DNA from 2 places in the Caldanaerobacter sp. genome. Region 1 is predicted to be linked to the other one. Evidence: predicted binding sites of a transcription regulator. Region 1 holds the regulator's gene; the other holds the start of a gene.
What was found. The regulator HrcA, encoded in region 1, represses chaperone genes, less so after heat shock. The targets are predictions, from matches to a motif close to ATTAGCACTCANNNNNNNTGAGTGCTAAT.

Region 1 (9,700 bases):
GGCGAAGGGGGTAATCATTTTATACATGTAATAAGGAGAAATATAGATATTGCACATTTTGTACATGATAATCAAATATATGGCTTGACAAAAGGACAAGCATCGCCAACAACTGCAAAAGGTCAAAGAACTTCCTTGCAATTCGATGGTGTAAAATTAGAACCTCTAAATCCTATAGCTTTAGCTTTAACAATGGGAGCTGGATTTGTAGCAAGGGGATTCTCTGGAGACATACCTCATCTTGTAAATTTGATGAAGGAAGCCATAACTTACAAAGGATATGCTCTTTTAGACATCCTCCAGCCCTGTGTTGTATGGAATAAAGTTAACACATATGCCTGGTATAAGGAAAGGGTTTACTACTTACCAGAAGATTACGATTATACAGACAAAGAAAAAGCTTTCAAAAAAGCTTTTGAATTTGGCAATAAAATCCCTATAGGAATAATTTACAAAGTAGAAAGAGAAACTTATGAAGACCAGTTTGACTTTATAAAAAATGGACCTCCTCTTGTAGATGTAGAATTAAATCCTAAAAATGCTAAAAAATTACTCAAACTTTTCCAGTAAAATTTTTAAAGAAAATAGGGTATGCTATATAAAGGCATACCCTATTTATTGCTCATTTTTTACTAAGGGCGCAGGTAATACAAAAGTCCTCTTAGCTAATTCTGAATCTAGCATGAATATAGGCTGCATGCTGTCACCTATCAATTCCAGCTTGTTTATTATCTTTTGGAAACTCTCCTCTTCTTCTACTTGTTCATTCACAAACCACTGCAAAAAAGCATTGGTTGCATGGTCTTTTTCTTCAATTGCTAAATCAACGAGCTTATGAATTCTCTGTGTTACACTTTTTTCATGCTCCAAAGCTTTCTTAAAAACATCTAAAATGCTCTTAAAATCCTCCTCCGGCTTTTCAATTGGATATAACTTTACTTTTCCTCCCATGCGGTATATGTATTCGTAAAAAATTCTCGCATGGGACAATTCTTCTTCCATTTGCACTTTAAAGAAATTTGCAAATCCCTCTAAATTTTTCTCTTGAAAATAATTCTCCATTGCTACATAAAGGTAGGCAGAGTAAATTTCGTAATTCAACTGTTTATTAAGCTCTTCCAACATTCTTTCACTCAACATAGTTTTAACTCCTTTCTTTTATTCTAGTCACTACTTTCCTCAAATCTCATGTTTCTCCTTTTATTTTACCATAAAAAATTAAAATTTACTACCTTTATCCTGTAGGTTTATCCCATGTCTCCGAGTTGGTACATAATTATAGCAGAAACTGCAATGGCTGCCGTTTCTGCCCTTAAAATCCTAGGCCCTAAAGTGACGGGTACAATTCCATTATTTATAGCCTTTTCAATTTCCCGCTGCGAAAAACCTCCCTCAGGACCTATGAATATTCCTATTTTCTTCGCATCCTCAACATCTTTTAGCACTTCTTTTAATCTTTTCTTCTCTTCTTTTTCGTAAGGGATTATCGCAAGCTCGCATTCCATTGCTTTTTCTATCGCTTCTTCAAAAGAGATAGGAGCAAAAATTTCGGGCATAATATTTCTTCCCGATTGTTTACAAGCTTCTTGGCTAATTTTTTTCCACCTTTCAACTTTTTTATCTATGTTAGCTCTCTTTATGTCTACAACAGAAAATTCACTTACAAAAGGTATAATCCTTCTTACTCCTATTTCCGTACATTTTTGAACTATAAGGTCCATCTTGTCAGCTTTGAGTATGCCTTGAAATAAAAAAACTTCCAGAGGACTTTCTGCCTTTGTCTCAACCTTTTCTTCTAAAAATAAAATAGCCCTCTCTTTTTCTATCTTCTCAATCCTTCCCAGATACTCCTCTTTCATATTAGATACCACAATTTTATCTCCAACCCTGTATCTCAACACGTGAATGAGATGGTGAAAATCCTTCCCCTCCACATAGGCAAAATTTCCCTTTATTTTTTCCTTCTCAACAAAGACCTTCTTCATCGTTTATCCCTTTTCTTTCATCAATATACTTATCCACTCTTTTTCTTCTTTCATATCAATCATTTCAAAGAATTCCTCCGCTCTTTTTTTCACTTCTTCAAATCTATCCCTAATGATACCACTTGCCAAAAATAACCCCCCTTCTTTAAGATGAACCAAAACATCAGGAATAAGCCTAATTATTGCATCTGCAATGATGTTAGCTACTATCACATCTGCCTTTCCTCTAAAATTTTTAAGTAGGTCGCTCTGGAAAATTTCTACATTTTCAAGTCCATTTAACTTTACATTTTCTCTCGCTATTTTAACCGCCATTTCATCTACATCAGCACCGTACACACGGGAAGCTCCTAATTTAGATGCAGCAATGGAAAGTATACCTGACCCACAGCCAACATCAAATACCACTGCTCCAGGTTTTATAATATCCTCCAAAAATTCTAAGCACATCTTTGTAGTCTCATGAGTGCCTGTGCCAAAAGCCATTCCCGGGTCAAGTTCTATGACTATTTCCCCTTCCTTAGGATTGTATTCCTCCCACAGAGGCCTTATGACAATCCTTTTTCCGACTTTTAAAGGTTTGTAATACTTCTTCCAGCTGTCCGCCCAGTCTTCTTCATTCACCTCAGAAACCTCTACCTTGATATTTCCAATGTCTATTCCAAAAGAGTTAAGCTCATAAATTCTCTCCTTTAAAAAACTTATCTTGTCCGTTATATCATTGGTAATTGGAAAATATGCAGAAATTTTTACTTCATCGCCTTCTTCTAAAAGGTAAGGCTCAAAATAATCCCACTCACTAGTCTGTGCCAGCTCTTTTACATCGTTGGGATTTTTTATAACCACTCCGGTTGCTCCTAAATCGTATAAAATGCCTGTGACAGGCTCTTCTGCTTCCTGTGAAGTTGTAATCTGTATTTCTAACCACTTCATTTTCTTCAACACCTTTTTAAAATTTTAATTGCCTCCAAAAGCATCTTTCATCCTTTGAAAGAAAGACTTGTGCTCTGAAGGACTTTCTCCTTCTAATTTTTTCCATTCTTTTAAAAGCTCTCTCTGTTTTTCTGTCAATCTCTTTGGAACTTCTACATACACTTCGACAATCTGGTCCCCTCTCCCTCTTCCACCTATATGTGGAATACCTTTGCCTCTTAGTTTAAATTTGGAACCTGTCTGAGTACCTTCTGGAATTGTAAAACTCACAACCCCGTCCAAAGTGGGTATCTTAATTTCTCCTCCTAAGGCTGCATCTGCAAAGCTTATAGGTATTTTCACATATACATCATAACCTTCTCTCCTGAAAATTTCATGGGGTTTTACGTGTATGACAATATAAAGGTCTCCATTAGGACCTCCTCTTAAACCCGGCTCTCCCTCGCCTCTTAAGGTAAGCATCTGTCCCTCGTCTATACCAGCAGGAATAGTAACTTTAATCTTTCTCCTTTTTCTAATTCTACCAGTTCCCCCACACTTTTGACAAGGGTCTGTAATGATTTTCCCCTCTCCATGGCATCTTGGGCAAGTTCTTATATTTACGATTCTACCAAAAGGTGTATTCTGTGTCTGCCGTATTTCTCCTGTCCCATGGCATACAGGACAAGTCTCAGGACGACTTCCCGGTTTTACACCTGTACCATGGCACACATCACAAACTTCAAATCGTTCTATTTCTATTTCTTTCTCTGTTCCAAAGGCTGCTTCCTCAAATGTTAAGCTCAAATCATATCTTATGTCAGCACCTTTTTTAGGTCCCTTTTCTGCTTTTCTCCTACCTGTACCAAAGAAATCACTAAAAATATCACCAAATATATCTCCAAAACCGCCAAAGTCAAAATCAAATCCACCTTGAGTAAAATCTCCAAACCCGCCCTGTTGTTGGAACCCCCCCTGTTCAAAAGCTGCATGGCCAAATTGATCGTATTGAGCCCTTTTCTGAGGGTCAGAAAGTATTTCGTAAGCCTCATTTATTTCTTTAAACTTTTGCTCGGCTTCTTTATCTCCAGGGTTTAGGTCTGGATGATATTTTTTGGCAAGCCTTCTGTATGCCTTTTTTATTTCTTCCTGACTTGCATTCCTATCTACACCCAATATTTCATACAAATCCTTTTTAGGCACTCTCTCACCTACCTTTCATTACGTAAATTAGAACCAGGCAAAAAACCTGGTTCTAATTTATTTATTATCGTCCTCAACTTTGTAATCCGCTTCATATACATTGCCCTGAGATGTACCTTGACTGCCTCCGGGATTTGCACTAGCTGACGCCTGCTGGTAAAGCCTTGTTGAAACTTTATAGAAAGCTTCAGAAAGTTTTTCAGAAGCCGCCTTTATAGCCTCCACATCAGTTCCTTCAAGGGCTTTTCTCACATTTTCTATTTCTTTGTTAATCTCATCCTTCTCTTCCTGAGTCATTTTATCTCCCAGGTCTTTGAGAGTTTTCTCCGCTTGATATATGAGAGAATCAGCCTTGTTTCTAATTTCGATTTCTTCTCTTTTCTTCCTATCCTGTTCTTCGTACTGCTTAGCCTCGTTTATCATCCTCTGTATTTCTTCTTCAGAAAGATTGGTACTACCTGTTATAGTTATCTGTTGTGACTTTCCTGTTGCGAGGTCCTTTGCAGAAACATGTACAATCCCATTCGCATCTATGTCAAAAGTAACCTCTATCTGCGGTACTCCTCTTGGAGCAGGCGGTATGCCAGATAATATGAAGCGGCCTAAACTCTTGTTATCTTTAGCCAGAGGTCTTTCTCCCTGAAGCACATGAATCTCCACGGAAGTCTGATTATCTGCAGCTGTAGTAAAAATTTGGCTCTTCCTTACAGGAATAGTAGTATTTCTTTCTATAATTTTCGTGAAAACCCCTCCTAAAGTTTCTATTCCAAGGGAAAGAGGAGTAACGTCAAGAAGTAATATGTCCTTAATCTCACCTGCTAATACAGCAGCCTGAATGGCAGCTCCTATTGCAACAGCTTCATCAGGGTTGATTCCTTTATGAGGTTCTTTGCCCATTATTTTCTTGACCGTTTCCTGTACAAGAGGTATTCTTGTAGAACCTCCCACTAAAAGAACCTTATCTATATCTTCGGGCTTTAATCCTGCGTCGCTCAAAGCCTGCTTAACAGGTCCAACTGTAGACTCAACTAAATCTGAAATCAATTCTTCAAATTTTGCTCGCGTTAAATTCACATCTATATGTTTAGGGCCTGAAGCGTCTGCTGTTATGAAAGGAAGGTTTATATTTGTTACCATAGCAGAAGAAAGTTCAATCTTAGCCCTTTCCGCCGCCTCTTTCAACCTCTGTAAAGCCATTCTATCTTTTCTTAGGTCAATTCCATGCTCTTTCTGGAAATTGTCTGCCAACCAGTCTATTATCCTCTGGTCAAAGTCATCTCCTCCCAGGTGGTTGTTACCGCTCGTAGCTAAAACTTCAAAGACTCCGTCGCCAATCTCCAGTATAGAAACGTCAAAGGTACCTCCGCCCAAGTCATATACCATTATCTTTTGATTGCCTTCCTTATCAAGCCCATATGCCAATGCTGCCGCAGTGGGTTCGTTTATTATCCTTAAGACTTCGAGTCCTGCTATTCTTCCAGCGTCTTTAGTCGCTTGTCTCTGGCTATCATTGAAGTATGCAGGTACTGTTATCACTGCTTGAGTTACTTTTTCTCCCAAGTATGCTTCAGCATCCGCTTTTAATTTCTGCAAAATCATAGCAGAAATCTCTTGGGGCGTATACTCTTTATTGTCAATCTTTACTTTGTAATCTGTTCCCATGTGCCTTTTTATCGACATTATAGTTCTTTCCGGATTTATTATAGCCTGTCGTCTGGCTGGATGCCCCACGAGTCTTTCTCCTTCCTTGGTAAAAGCCACTACAGAAGGAGTAGTGCGAGTTCCTTCAGAATTAGGTATAACTACCGGCTGACCACCCTCCATAACAGCTACACATGAAAAAGTGGTGCCAAGGTCAATTCCAATAACTTTGCCCATATTTTTCACCCTCCTTTTTTATTTTGCTACTTTAACCAAACTATATCTTATTACTTTGTCTTTCATATAATACCCTTTCTGAAATACCTCTATGATTTCATTTGGCTTTTTCCCTTCTACTTCTTCCTGCGCAATCGCATGGTGCTTATAAGGGTCGAAGATTTCTCCTTCTGCTTCAATTTCCCTTACTTCAAATTTATCTAGCACTTTTTTAAGCTGCTTGTAAATTAATTCTAAACCTTCTTTTAAAGAATTATAATCCCCTTCAGCTGACAGAGCTCTTTCGAAATTGTCAACAACAGGCAGAAGTTCTACTATGACCTGCTCCTGCCCATACATTACCATCTCAGCTTTTTCTCTTTCTGTCCGTTTTCTATAATTATCAAACTCCGCTTTAATTCTCTGAGCTATATCAAGATATTCGCTTGCTTCTTTTTCTTTTTCCTCCAGTTTCCTTTTCAGCTCTTCAATGATTTCTTCAGGAGAAGGCTCCTTTACTTCGTCCTTTCCCTCTTCTTTTAACTCTTCTATCTCTTCTTCCTTCTCTTCTATTTTATTTTCTACCTCTTCTGGATGACCTTCTACGATAGGAGGTCCTTCTCCTTTCATTTCCTTTAAGTCTTTCTCATCCAATTCGATCTTTTCTTTTTCAAAATTTTCCACATGTATCACCCCATCATAATTCATCATTATATATAGAAGACAAGAGGTTTGAAAGCTCCCTTGTCATTAGGATAAGCTCGCTTATAAGCCTTTTATAATCCATTCTCGTAGGGCCAATTATGCCTATGGTACCTACTACTCTGTCATTTATCTTGTAAGTGGTTTTAATGACACTTAATTCCCTCATCTCTTCAAATCTGTTTTCTCTTCCAATTTTTACATCCACAAAATCCTCAACAGGTTCTAAAACCTCATTGAGCAAAGACTTGTTATCAAGAAGACTTAAGAAGTTTTTCGCCTTGCTTAAGTCTTTGTACTCAGGAAAATCTAAAATGTGCAAGGTACCATCGGTATATACATCTGTTTCCTGCAACTGTTTTAAACTTAAAAGTATTGTTTTTATCAGTTCATCTGCCATAAAAGCCATTTCTCCAAGGTTCCTTCTAAGGTCTTTATCAAGAAATTCAAAAATAGCCTTCTCGCTTTTGCCCACAATCTTGTCATTTAGCAGATTGTTTAAAAACTCAAACACATTTCTGTCCACATTCTGGCATAAATTTAGAAGATAATTTTTAACTATTCCCGCATCAGTTACAACCACCATTATTATTTTATTTGAAGCAACAGGAATAAGCTGCAATTTCTTGATTTTATCAGGATTTAATTTTGGCATCTTTGCCACTGTAGCATGACGAGTCATATCTGCCAGAATTTTTGCATACTTCTTTACGATCTCATCAAATTCTGCAATGACTTCTTCTCGAGGTTTGGGAGGAGGCACTATTTCTTCTTTTACAAAGTTTTTTAATATAGTATCAACATAAAACCTGTACCCTTTATCAGAAGGTATTCTCCCCGCAGAAGTATGAGGCTGCTCCAAATAACCCATTTCTTCGAGGTCTGCCATTTCATTTCTTATTGTAGCCGAACTTACGCCCATATTGTACTTTTTTGCAATGGTTCTTGAACCTATCGGTTCTGCCGTCAAGATGTAATCAGTCACCACAGCAAACAAAATCTTTTTCTTTCTATCATCTAACGGCATTTTCACCACCCCATGTTTATTAGCACTCTCATTTATTGAGTGCTAATCCATGTTTTTAAAATACCACTCTTATAATTTTTTGTCAATACTTATTTTGGCGTAAATTAGGGCAGGAACGCCTCAAAAATTTCATTTGAAACATATATCCCCTTCTCTGTCAGTCGCACGCAATCTCCATTCCTTTCTATAAACCCCATATTTTCATACCTAGAAAAAACCTCTTCATATCTTTCGAAAAGTCCCATTCCGAACCTCTTCTTAAACTCTTCTTCACAAACTCCCCTTCTCAACCTCAACCCCATAAACATAAATTCAGAAATCATGTCTTCAAGAGACAACTCGAATAATTCTTTTCTGAAATCCCTGCCTTTAAAGATTTTATCGATATATTCTTCTAACCTTTCGTAATTGCTCCATCTCTTTCCTTCGAAGTAAGAATGGGCTCCAGCACCAAATCCAAGATACTCTTTGAGTTCCCAATACAAGATGTTATGTCTGCACTCTCTCCCTGGAAAAGCGAAATTAGAAATTTCATAGTGGTGATACCCTTTATTTTTCAAAAAATTTACCGCCCAATTGTACATCATTATTTCCTCTTCCTCATCTACATAAGGAAGTTTCCCTTCTTTATAAAGCTTGCCAAATGGAGTCTTCTCCTCAATGATGAGACTATACAAAGAGAGATGTTCTGGCTTAAGGTTTGTAACCTCCACAAGGGTTTCCCGCCATTCCTCGAAAGTTTGCGTTGGGAGGGCAAAAATCAAATCCACATTCACATTATCAAAATATTTCCGCACCAAAAAATAATTTTTAAGAAAATCCTCTACTGTGTGAATTCTACCGATATACTTTAGAAGACGGTTTTGAAAGGCTTGAAGCCCTATGCTTATACGGTTAATCCCATTTGCTTTGTATATTTTAATCTTATCCTCCGTCAAAAGCCCCGGATTCACTTCAATAGTGATTTCCGCATCCTCCAATACAGCATAAAAACTGTAAATTTCGTTCAATATTCTTTCGATATGAGAAGGAGGAACAAAATTGGGAGTCCCCCCTCCTATATATATAGATACTACTTTGAGCTGAAGATGAGAATAGAACCTAATTTCCTGCAACAAGGCCTTTAAATAATCTTCCATTAAATACTCATAGCCCGCATAGGAGTTAAAATCGCAGTAATAGCATTTTTTCTTACAAAAGGGTATATGGATGTAAATCCCTACTTCTCTCATTTCTCATCATCCAGCTTTAAAATTGACATAAAAGCTTCTTGCGGTATTTCTACCGTTCCTATCTGCCTCATCCTTTTTTTGCCTTCTTTCTGCTTTTCTAAAAGCTTTTTCTTCCTGGTAACGTCGCCCCCATAACACTTTGCAAGAACATTTTTTCTAAGAGCTTTTACCGTCTCTCTTGCTATGATTCTAGATCCAATGGCGGCTTGAATAGGAATCTCAAATAAATGCCTTGGAATATTTTCCTTTAACTTTTCAACTATTTTTCTACCTTTTTCATAAGCCTTATCTTTATGGACTATCATGGAAAGAGCATCCACTACTTCACCATTTATCAATATATCCAACTTTACAAGGTCCGACTTTTTGTAACCCTTAAACTCATAATCCAAAGAGGCATAACCTCTGGTCCTCGACTTTAACGCATCGAAAAAGTCATATATTATTTCGTTAAGAGGCATTTCATACTTTAAAAGTACCCTTGTCTTTTCAATGTACTCCATCCCCAAATAAACTCCCCTTCTTTCCTGACAGAGTTCCATAACAGAACCCACATAATCTGTTGGAACCATGATAGTAGCTTCAACAATAGGTTCTTCAATATATTCTATCTGGGTAGGAGGAGGCATTTTTGTAGGATTGTCGAGGTCTATAACCTCTCCATTTGTCTTGTATACTCTGTAAATTACGCTGGGAGCAGTTGTAACAAGGTTTAAATTGTACTCCCTTTCTAACCTCTCCTGCACAATTTCCATGTGGAGAAGTCCCAAAAAACCACATCT
Region 2 (9,700 bases), on a different contig from region 1:
TACTATTGGAACCCTTCTTAAGGTAGGAATTCCAGAAAGATTTAAAAATATAGTAATGCAGGGCGTAGCTTTGAGTGTAGCTATCATAGGAATTTCTAGCGGACTTCAATTTAACAATTTAATGGTGGTTATTATAAGCCTTGTGATAGGGGGAGTAATAGGAGAGGCTATTGATATAGATGGTTATCTGAATAGATTAGGAAAGGGACTTGAAAAAAGATTTAGCAAAAATGGGGCTTCTACCATAAGCAAGGGGTTTGTCACCGCAAGCCTTATATACTGTGTGGGAGCAATGGCTATAGTCGGCTCGTTAAAGGAAGGATTATCTGGGGACCATAGCATACTTTTTGCCAAATCCATGTTAGACGGTATATCTTCCATAATTTTTGCTTCTACTTTTGGGATTGGAGTAGTTTTTTCAGCTTTCTCTGTATTTTTATACCAGGGTTCTATAACGATTGGAGCATCTTTTTTACAGGGAGTTTTAGTAAAATCCGTAATCGATGATATGACCTCAATAGGAGGAGTTCTAATATTTGCCATTGCTCTAAACATGTTGGAGATTAAAAATATAAAGGTTGGGAATTTGTTACCTTCCATTTTTATACCAATTTTTTATCAATTCATATTGAATTTTATTAAGCTGTGAGGAGGGGGTTCCCTCCTCACACTTTTTTTAAAGCCTCTTCTACATTTACCATTCCGCTTCCCTGTGTCCAGAGGCCTGCCTCATTAATTTTAACAGCAGTCTTTTTTAAAATATTTTTTATTTCGATGTTTGTAAGACGAGGATTTTTTTCTAACAGAAGAGCTGCAGCTCCGGCTACCATGGGAGTAGCCATTGAAGTACCTGTGGCACTTCTGTAAGGTTTGTTTATCATTATCTCGTCGGCGCCGAAAGGTACATTGCCGGAAGCTGTAGATACTATTTTTACTCCCGGTGCTACTACATCTGGCTTGTAAAGGTAAGGTCCTCCTCTTCCTGAGAAGTTTGCTATTTCATCGTCTTCTATATTCGGTGTTCTTTTGTCATCTACAGCTCCCACTGTTATTACATTTCTGCTTGTTCCAGGAGAAGTAATAGAATTGTAATTAGGGCCTGAATTACCTGCGGCTACCACCACTACTATTCCATTTTTCCACAAATTATCTACTCCTCTTACCAATGGGTCTAAAAAAGTTGGAAGAGCCGGAGTCTCTCCTATTGAAAGAGAGACGATCCTTATATTATATCTGTCTTTATTGTCTAAAACCCATTGCATACCTGCCAAAATATCAGAGGAGCTTCCTCTTCCGTAAGAGTCTAGTACTTTAACCGCTACTATATTTGCTTCAGGAGCGACACCTTTGTATTTTCCGTTAGAAGCATAGCCATTTCCAGCTGCATCTCCTGCTACATGCGTGCCATGGCCGTTGTCGTCATAAGGTTGTTTTTTTCCATTTACTACATCGTAAAAGGCCAATATGCGATTTTTGGGTTTTGTGAAATCTGGATGGGGATATATACCGGTGTCTAAGAATGCTATGGTTACTCCTTTTCCAGTATATCCTAGGTCATTTGCATTTCTTGAAGTTATCTCCTGGGTGGCTATATGAAGCTGTAATTTTACAACGGAATCTTCTGCTATAAAATGGATTCCTTTCAAAGAAGCTAAATGCTTGAGTTTATTGCAGGGGAGATTTACTGACCAGCCTTTTACTATGGGAAGTTCAAATTTTACACTTCCCCCTAATTTTTCTATTCTAGATCTTAATACCTCATAGGAGAGGTTTGAGTAGAGAATTATTGGGACAGTTTCACTTCTTAGGTAAGAAGCCTTGTTTAGAAGTCTTTTATCTATTTTCTTAATATAAGATGCTTCTTTAATGATTTTTGGGACCATGATAAAAGGGATGATATTCACAGCATGAACCTCCTTTCTGCTAATAACACAATATGAGTCTTGTGAAAATTTGATAGTGATTTTTTTAAAAAGTGTCACCTTAGAATGTTTCTTCATATTATGTAGTAGGTCTTGAAAAGACCTTAAACTTAAAAGCAGAACTTGAAAGGAGGAAAATTCATGCCAGTAGATAAAAGCGGAGCAGGATTCGGTTGGTGGTTCTGGATTATAATAATAATTCTCTTGATATTCCTCTTTGTACCAGGAATCATTGTAGAAGAGCCTAAAGCATGAAATTTAGGATAAATTCGAATTGAAGGGGGATTTGTATGGCTGGAACAAGCACGGTTTTTGGCGAAACTAATTTGCTCTTCTTCTTCTTGATATTAGTCTTAGCATTAGGTGGTGGATGGCTCAATGTAACATGGTCATTAGAGACATTGCTGCTTTTCTTCATACTGTTAGTCATAATAATGGATGGAGGATGGGGTTGGTTTTTTAACGAGGTAAAATAAACTGAAGGGCTCTACCCTTCTGGTAGAGCCCCTTACTTAAACCGAACGGAGTGAATTTGAATGAATATATCAGGAGATACTTTGTTGTTTTTCTTTGTCATTCTCACAGTCATTTTAGATGTAAAATTTGAAATAGATAGCCTTCTTTTCTTCTTTGTACTTCTTGTAGTTTTGCAACAGGAGAAACCGAGGAAAAAAGTCAAAAAGTTTCTGTGGTCTTTAGCTGGATTGTCATGAGGAAGGGAGGGAAATAAATGCCGGAAGAAAAAGGTGTAGGATTTGTGGCAGGTTGGTTCTGGATTTTTATAATAATTCTCCTAATCTTCCTCTTTATACCAGGTATAATCGTCTTGGATAAAAATTAGAAGGAAAGGGGTAAGTCTATGATAATATAGACTTGCCCCATTACATATATTTTAATGTAGCAATTAAGATATAGGGGGAATCTACATTGCAAAGGGAAGTCCTGCTTAAAATAATTGCGATAGAACTTCTTATACTGGCTTTTGTAAAATACCAGCTTTTAGAGACAGATGAAGAGCAAAAAGACTTAGAGGAAAAAAAAGAGCTTAAAAAAGAAGAGGATGTTGAAGAGAAAAAAACAGACATTTATGAGATAATAACTAAGGGAAAGGAGTTTATGAAAAGCGTAAAGCCTTATCTTAATAAAAAAGAACAGTACTATGTTGAGATGTTTACAAAAATGGCAGAGATAGTAGAACTCCAGAAAGAGCTTTTTTCTTTATCGGAAAAAGACATAGAGACAGAAGAAGAAAAAGAACCCGACAAGATTGGAATTTTAAATGCCATCAAACCCTACATATCTGAAGATAAACAAGAAATAGTTGATAAGTTTTTGAAATTTCATGAGGCTTTAAAGAATTTGCAAGAAAAAATAGATAAGTTCTCAAAAGAAGGCAAGAAAACCAACCCCTTTGACAGAATAGTAGAAATATATGAGGCTATAAGGCCGCTCATTCCTCAAGAGAAACTGGAGGAAACAGACAAATTAGCAAGGAATATAAAACTTTTGGAAGTTATCAATAAAGCTGAGGGTATTATGAACAATATGAAGGAGATAAAAGGGCAGACAAGAGATGAAAAAAACCATGTAGAAGAAGAGAATCAAAAAGGGAAAAGGACGAAGGAAGAAAGTGAAGTTAAGACTTTGCAGGAAGAAAAAATTACTCATATGTCCGATGCAAAAATAGAAGAGAAAGTGGAAGAAAAAGTAGAAGAAAAAGTAGAAGAAAATGATAATCCGGAAGAAAAGATTCTGGAGGGACTTTCAAAGGAACAGCAGGCTGTCATAGATAATTTAAAATCCATGCTCACAAAAGAACAGCAACAGTATATGTACAATATGATAAATTACTTAAAGCATTATAAATCAGAAGAAGTAGGGAATAATAAAAAAGAAGGTCAATCAGGGGAGTGATCATTCCCTGTATTTTTTTATTAAAAGATACAAAAGAAAGAAATAAAGCCTAAAATGATAAATAACGGCATAAACACGAAATAACGCGGGGAAAACCCTAAATAATCGTCCGAAACAGTCAAAAATGAGCTGTATTCGAGTTTGATATGTTTTACCACTTAAATTAATATAGAGATTGGAATTAGCACTCATAAAGTTTGAGTGCTAATAATGGAAGGAGGGATAGAGAGATATGAGACTAAAGCCACTCGGGGACAGAGTAGTAGTAAAAGTCCTGCAGTCTGAAGAGGTAACAAAAGGCGGAGTTATTTTACCTGGCACAGCTAAGGAAAAGCCACAACAGGGAGAAGTTGTTGCAGTAGGACCAGGTCAATACATAGATGGCAAAAGAGTTGAGCCAGAAGTTAAGGTGGGAGATAGAGTGATTTTCTCCAAGTATGCTGGGACGGAAGTCAAATTAGATGGAGAAGAGTATTTGCTTTTAAGAGAAAGCGATATTCTAGCAATAATCGAATAAGGAGGTAGTGAAAATGGCAAAGCAGATCAAATACGGTGAGGAAGCGCGTAAAGCTCTGGAAAGAGGAGTTAATGCTGTTGCTAACACTGTAAAAGTAACTTTAGGTCCAAGAGGAAGGAATGTAGTTCTTGATAAGAAGTACGGGACTCCCACTGTTACTAATGACGGTGTTACAATTGCAAGAGAAATTGAATTAGAGGATCCTTTTGAGAATCAAGGAGCACAACTTCTGAAAGAAGCTGCTACAAAAACTAACGATGTAGCAGGAGATGGTACAACCACAGCTACATTATTGGCTCAGGTCATGGTACTAGAAGGACTCAAAAACCTTGCAGCTGGCGCTAACCCGATGCTTTTAAGAAGAGGTATGACGAAGGCTGTGGAAGCCGCAGTCGAAGGTTTGAGAAGGATTTCTAAGCCTATCGATAACAAAGAATCAATTGCTCATGTAGCTGCCATTTCAGCCGCCGATGAAGAGATTGGACAGCTTATTGCAGAGGCAATGGAGAAAGTTGGGAAAGATGGAGTAATTACTGTAGAAGAGTCAAAGACCATTGGTACAACCCTTGAAGTCGTGGAAGGTATGCAGTTTGATAGGGGTTACATTTCACCTTACATGGTAACCGACGCAGAAAAGATGGAGGCTATTCTTGAAGAGCCTGTAATACTCATAACGGACAAGAAGCTTTCAAATGTTCAGGATTTACTCCCACTTCTGGAGCAGATAGTACAGCATGGTAAGAAACTTCTCATAATAGCTGACGATGTAGAAGGAGAGGCTTTAGCAACCTTGGTTGTTAACAAATTAAGAGGTACTTTCTCCTGCGTAGCCGTAAAAGCACCTGGATTTGGCGACAGGAGAAAAGAAATGCTCCAGGATATTGCTATTTTAACAGGTGGGCAAGTAATTTCTGAAGAATTGGGTTATGACCTAAAAGATGTTACATTAGATATGTTAGGACGTGCAAGACAAGTTAAAGTCACAAAAGAATATACTACAATTGTAGGTGGAGCAGGCAATCCAGAAGACATCAAGAAGAGAATTAATCAGATAAAGGCTCAAATAGAAGAGACTACTTCAGATTATGACAGAGAGAAATTACAAGAAAGACTTGCAAAACTCGCTGGTGGCGTGGCAGTGATTCAGGTGGGTGCTGCAACAGAAACAGAACTCAAAGAGAAAAAGCACAGAATAGAGGACGCACTTGCAGCTACGAAGGCAGCAGTAGAAGAGGGTATAGTTCCTGGTGGCGGAGTAGCACTTCTTAATGTTATGGAAGATGTACAGAAAGTAGTTGATTCATTAGAAGGAGACTTCAAGACAGGTGCTATGATAGTATTAAAAGCTTTGGAAGCACCCGTAAGACAGATAGCTGAAAATGCAGGAGTAGATGGTTCAATAGTTGTAGAAAAAATTAAAGCCGCTAAAGACCCGAACTTTGGATATGATGCTTATAGAGAAGAATTTACAGACATGATCAAAAGAGGTATTATAGACCCGACAAAGGTTACGAGAACTGCTTTGCAGAATGCTGCTTCAATTGCCTCAATGATCCTAACAACAGAGGCTATAGTAGTGGACATACCAGAAAAAGAAAAGAATATTCCGGGCGCAGGTATGGACATGATGTAAAGGCTGAGGCTTCCTCAGCCTTTTTAATTTTTCTGCCCTTGACAGATTCTATATTGTCTGATAAAATGAATCTGTGAAAACCGTGCGCCCGTAGCTCAGAAGGATAGAGCAGCAGTTTCCTAAACTGCGTGCCGGAGGTTCGAGTCCTCTCGGGCGCACCATTTTAAAACTTGTATATTAAAAATAACAACATAAAAAATAAGGATTCTAACAGCAAAAGTTAGAGTCCTTATTTTTATTGCAAAGCTAAAAATCAGTAATAACCTTGTGATAATAATCACCTGTGATAAGGAAGAAGAAGTGAGAGAATTCACAACTCTTTTTGCATTTTGAAGAATTGAAAGTTTTTATCCCTACTTTTAAAAAGAGGTGATCTCTCTATTATCTTATAACCTAATTTTTCATACAATTTAATCGCCTTTTCATTCTCTATCTCTACATCCAACACTATCCTTTTGCACTTTAGTTTTCTTGCCTCTTGCTCTATTTCCTCTAACAGTTTACTTCCTAATCCAAGACCTCTAAACTCAGAATATATTGCAATATTGCTCAGGTAGTATTCTTCTTTTGTGATTTTCCCTAATATACTCTCAGCTTTAAATAAATAAGGAAGTTTTCTGAGAAAGTCCCTTTTTAAATATTTAGCAAGAAGTATACCAGTATTTAGTTCTTCTTCTATCTTTTGTTCAAAACTATATCCTAAAACCATTCCTGCTATTTTGTTATCTATTTCAACAAAGATTGAATGCTCAAAACTGAAAAAATTTTTAGGTTGTTTAAATAAATTTTCCATTAGCTCTTTTACTTTAGGTCCAAAAAGATAAGGGAAGAAAGAAGGAGCGGAAAGGGAAATAAGTTCAGAAAAATCTTTGGCATATTCGAGTTTTCCTCTTTTTATAAGGATATTGTTCATTTTTTACCCTCCACATGTTCTCAAAGCTTTTTGGATTATACCATAATTTTATCATATCTTTTAGTCTACAAAAGCAATTGTCATTTTTGCGTAAAATTTGGTATTCATACTGCAAGATACTGTAGGATTTCAGCAGATAATGAAGCAGAAAATGTGATTGGAATTAAAAAAGCCCCTATCGAGTACTCCTGTCATTATTGACGAAAAAATTTAAATTTGATATATTGAAAAGTAAAATTGTCGGAATTGGTGAGAAAATAAGTTATAAGGCCACAATTTTTTTAGAGCTTCTAATTATTTGGCAAAGACTTTAAATATGAGGTATGCTATAATAAAATGCAAAGGAGATGGAATAATGGAAGAGAAGTTTGTAATGGAGGGACTGACCTTTGACGACGTCCTTCTGCTTCCAGCAAAATCTGATGTTTTGCCAAAAGATGTAGATTTAAAAACGAAGCTTACAAAAAAGATCAAGTTGAATATTCCATTGATGAGCGCTGGGATGGACACAGTGACAGAAGCGCGTCTGGCTATAGCTATAGCCAGAGAAGGGGGAATAGGAGTAATACATAAAAACATGTCCATTGAAAGACAAGCAATGGAAGTGGACAAGGTCAAAAGGTCAGAGCACGGCGTAATCACAGACCCTTTTTATCTTTCTCCTGACCACACTATAAAAGATGCGGCCGAACTGATGGCCCGTTATAAAATTTCTGGAGTTCCTATCACAGTAGATTCCAAACTGGTCGGTATCATAACAAACAGAGACATAAGATTTGAAGATGATCTTAACAAACCCATAAGAGAAGTTATGACTAAAGAGAATCTGGTAACAGCACCTCCCGGGACCACACTGGAAGAGGCAAAGCAAATTCTCAAAAAACACAAGATAGAAAAACTACCTTTAGTTGACGAAAATAACGTGTTAAAGGGGCTAATAACTATAAAAGATATAGAAAAAGCTGCAGAATTTCCAAATGCTGCAAAAGATGAAAAAGGCAGGCTTCTTGTAGCAGCTGCAGTTGGGGTCGGAAAAGACATGATGGATAGGGTAAAAGCGCTAATTGAAGCGGGTGTGGATGCTATAGTAGTAGATACAGCTCATGGACATTCAGTAAGGGTTTTGGAAGCCGTCGCTAAAATAAAGGAGAAGTATCCTGATGTGCAGCTTATAGCGGGAAATGTTGCTACTGCAGAAGCTACAAGAGATTTAATTGAAAGAGGAGCGGACGCAGTAAAGGTTGGTATTGGACCCGGTTCAATTTGCACCACGAGGGTAGTAGCTGGTGTAGGAGTTCCGCAGATTACTGCTATCTATGAATGTGCTAAAGAGGCGGATAAATACGGGGTTCCTGTTATTGCAGACGGCGGTATAAAGTATTCAGGGGATATTGTAAAAGCTATCGCGGCAGGAGCTTCTGTTGTTATGATAGGGAGTTTGTTTGCTGGTACCGAAGAAAGTCCAGGAGAAATAGAGATATATCAGGGGAGAAGCTACAAGGTATATCGTGGTATGGGTTCATTAGGTGCCATGAAAGAAGGAAGTTCGGACAGGTATTTCCAGGAAGAGACAGGGAAATTGGTGCCGGAGGGGGTAGAAGGAAGAGTACCTTATAGGGGACCGCTTAAAGATACGGTTTACCAGCTGGTTGGGGGATTAAGAGCAGGGATGGGGTACTGTGGCGTAAGAAATATTGAAGAATTAAGGACAAAGACTAAATTTGTAAGGATAACACAGGCAGGATTAATTGAAAGCCATCCACATGATATAATTATTACGAAAGAAGCGCCCAATTATAATTTAAGGTAAGAGGAGGATACTTTGATGGGGATTAAGCGTGAAACCATCTTGATTTTGGACTTTGGAGGCCAATATACCCAGCTTATTGCAAGAAGGATAAGGGAGGCTAATGTGTATTGTGAAATTGTACCCTATGACATTCCTCCGGAGGAAGTAAAGAAAATAGATCCCAAGGGGATTGTGCTTTCAGGAGGGCCGTCAAGCGTATATGTAAAGAATGCTCCCAAGTGTGATAAAGAGATATTTGAGCTTGGATATCCTGTTTTGGGCATATGCTATGGTGCGCAGCTTATGACCGAACTTTTAGGCGGTAGGGTTGCACCAGCTCCTGTGAGGGAGTACGGAAAGACGGAGGTCGTGATAAACAATACAATTCCCCTTTTTAAAGGTATAGAGAGAGATACTATCGTATGGATGAGCCACACAGATCAGATTGAACTTCCTCCTCCAGGTTTTAAGGTTGTAGCTTCTACCGACAACTGTCCGATTGCGGCGATTGCCAATGTAGAAAAAAAACTATATGGTGTTCAGTTTCATCCAGAAGTTTCTCATACCCACAGGGGCACAGAAATAATACGGAATTTCCTTTTTGAGGTTTGCGACTGTTCTGCCGATTGGACGATGGAATCTTTAATAGAGCAGACGGTAAAAGAAGTACGAGCTAGAGTAGGTAATCATAAAGCTGTTTGTGCCCTTTCTGGAGGAGTAGATTCGGCTGTTGCTGCTGTTCTTGTGGATAGAGCCATACATGACCAGCTTGTATGCATATTTGTAGATACAGGGCTTCTTAGAGCTAATGAAGGGGATATGGTTATTGAAACTTTTAGAAAAAATTACGACATGAACATAATACGGGTAGATGCAAAGGATAAATTTTTATCAAGGCTTAAAGGAGTCACTGACCCGGAGGAAAAAAGGAAGATAATTGGAAATGTTTTCATAGAGGTCTTTAAAGAGGAAGCTTTGAAAATCGGCGATGTAAAATTTTTAGTGCAGGGGA

Region 2: a site for HrcA is predicted at 4,017-4,045, ahead of groES (co-chaperone GroES). Genes of this name have one in related genera too.

The regions. Positions count from the first base shown of each region.
Region 1 is NZ_JBNATX010000008.1:2,139-11,838, forward strand. It holds gene ACPLVE_RS04160 (2-oxoacid:ferredoxin oxidoreductase subunit beta) at 1-570, shown strand, start outside; gene ACPLVE_RS04165 (ferritin) at 616-1,140, opposite strand; gene ACPLVE_RS04170 (16S rRNA (uracil(1498)-N(3))-methyltransferase) at 1,248-1,985, opposite strand; gene prmA (50S ribosomal protein L11 methyltransferase) at 1,989-2,918, opposite strand; gene dnaJ (molecular chaperone DnaJ) at 2,943-4,100, opposite strand; gene dnaK (molecular chaperone DnaK) at 4,158-5,978, opposite strand; gene grpE (nucleotide exchange factor GrpE) at 5,997-6,641, opposite strand; gene hrcA (heat-inducible transcriptional repressor HrcA) at 6,655-7,686, opposite strand; gene hemW (radical SAM family heme chaperone HemW) at 7,791-8,918, opposite strand; gene lepA (translation elongation factor 4) at 8,915-9,700, opposite strand, start outside.
Region 2 is NZ_JBNATX010000005.1:32,698-42,397, reverse strand. It holds gene ACPLVE_RS03285 (DUF554 domain-containing protein) at 1-649, shown strand, start outside; gene ACPLVE_RS03280 (S8 family peptidase) at 666-1,883, opposite strand; gene ACPLVE_RS03275 (hypothetical protein) at 2,213-2,398, shown strand; gene ACPLVE_RS03270 (hypothetical protein) at 2,459-2,635, shown strand; gene ACPLVE_RS03265 (hypothetical protein) at 2,850-3,836, shown strand; gene groES (co-chaperone GroES) at 4,069-4,353, shown strand; gene groL (chaperonin GroEL) at 4,367-5,986, shown strand; tRNA gene ACPLVE_RS03250 (tRNA-Arg) at 6,071-6,147, shown strand; gene ACPLVE_RS03245 (GNAT family N-acetyltransferase) at 6,297-6,899, opposite strand; gene guaB (IMP dehydrogenase) at 7,255-8,709, shown strand; gene guaA (glutamine-hydrolyzing GMP synthase) at 8,725-9,700, shown strand, end outside.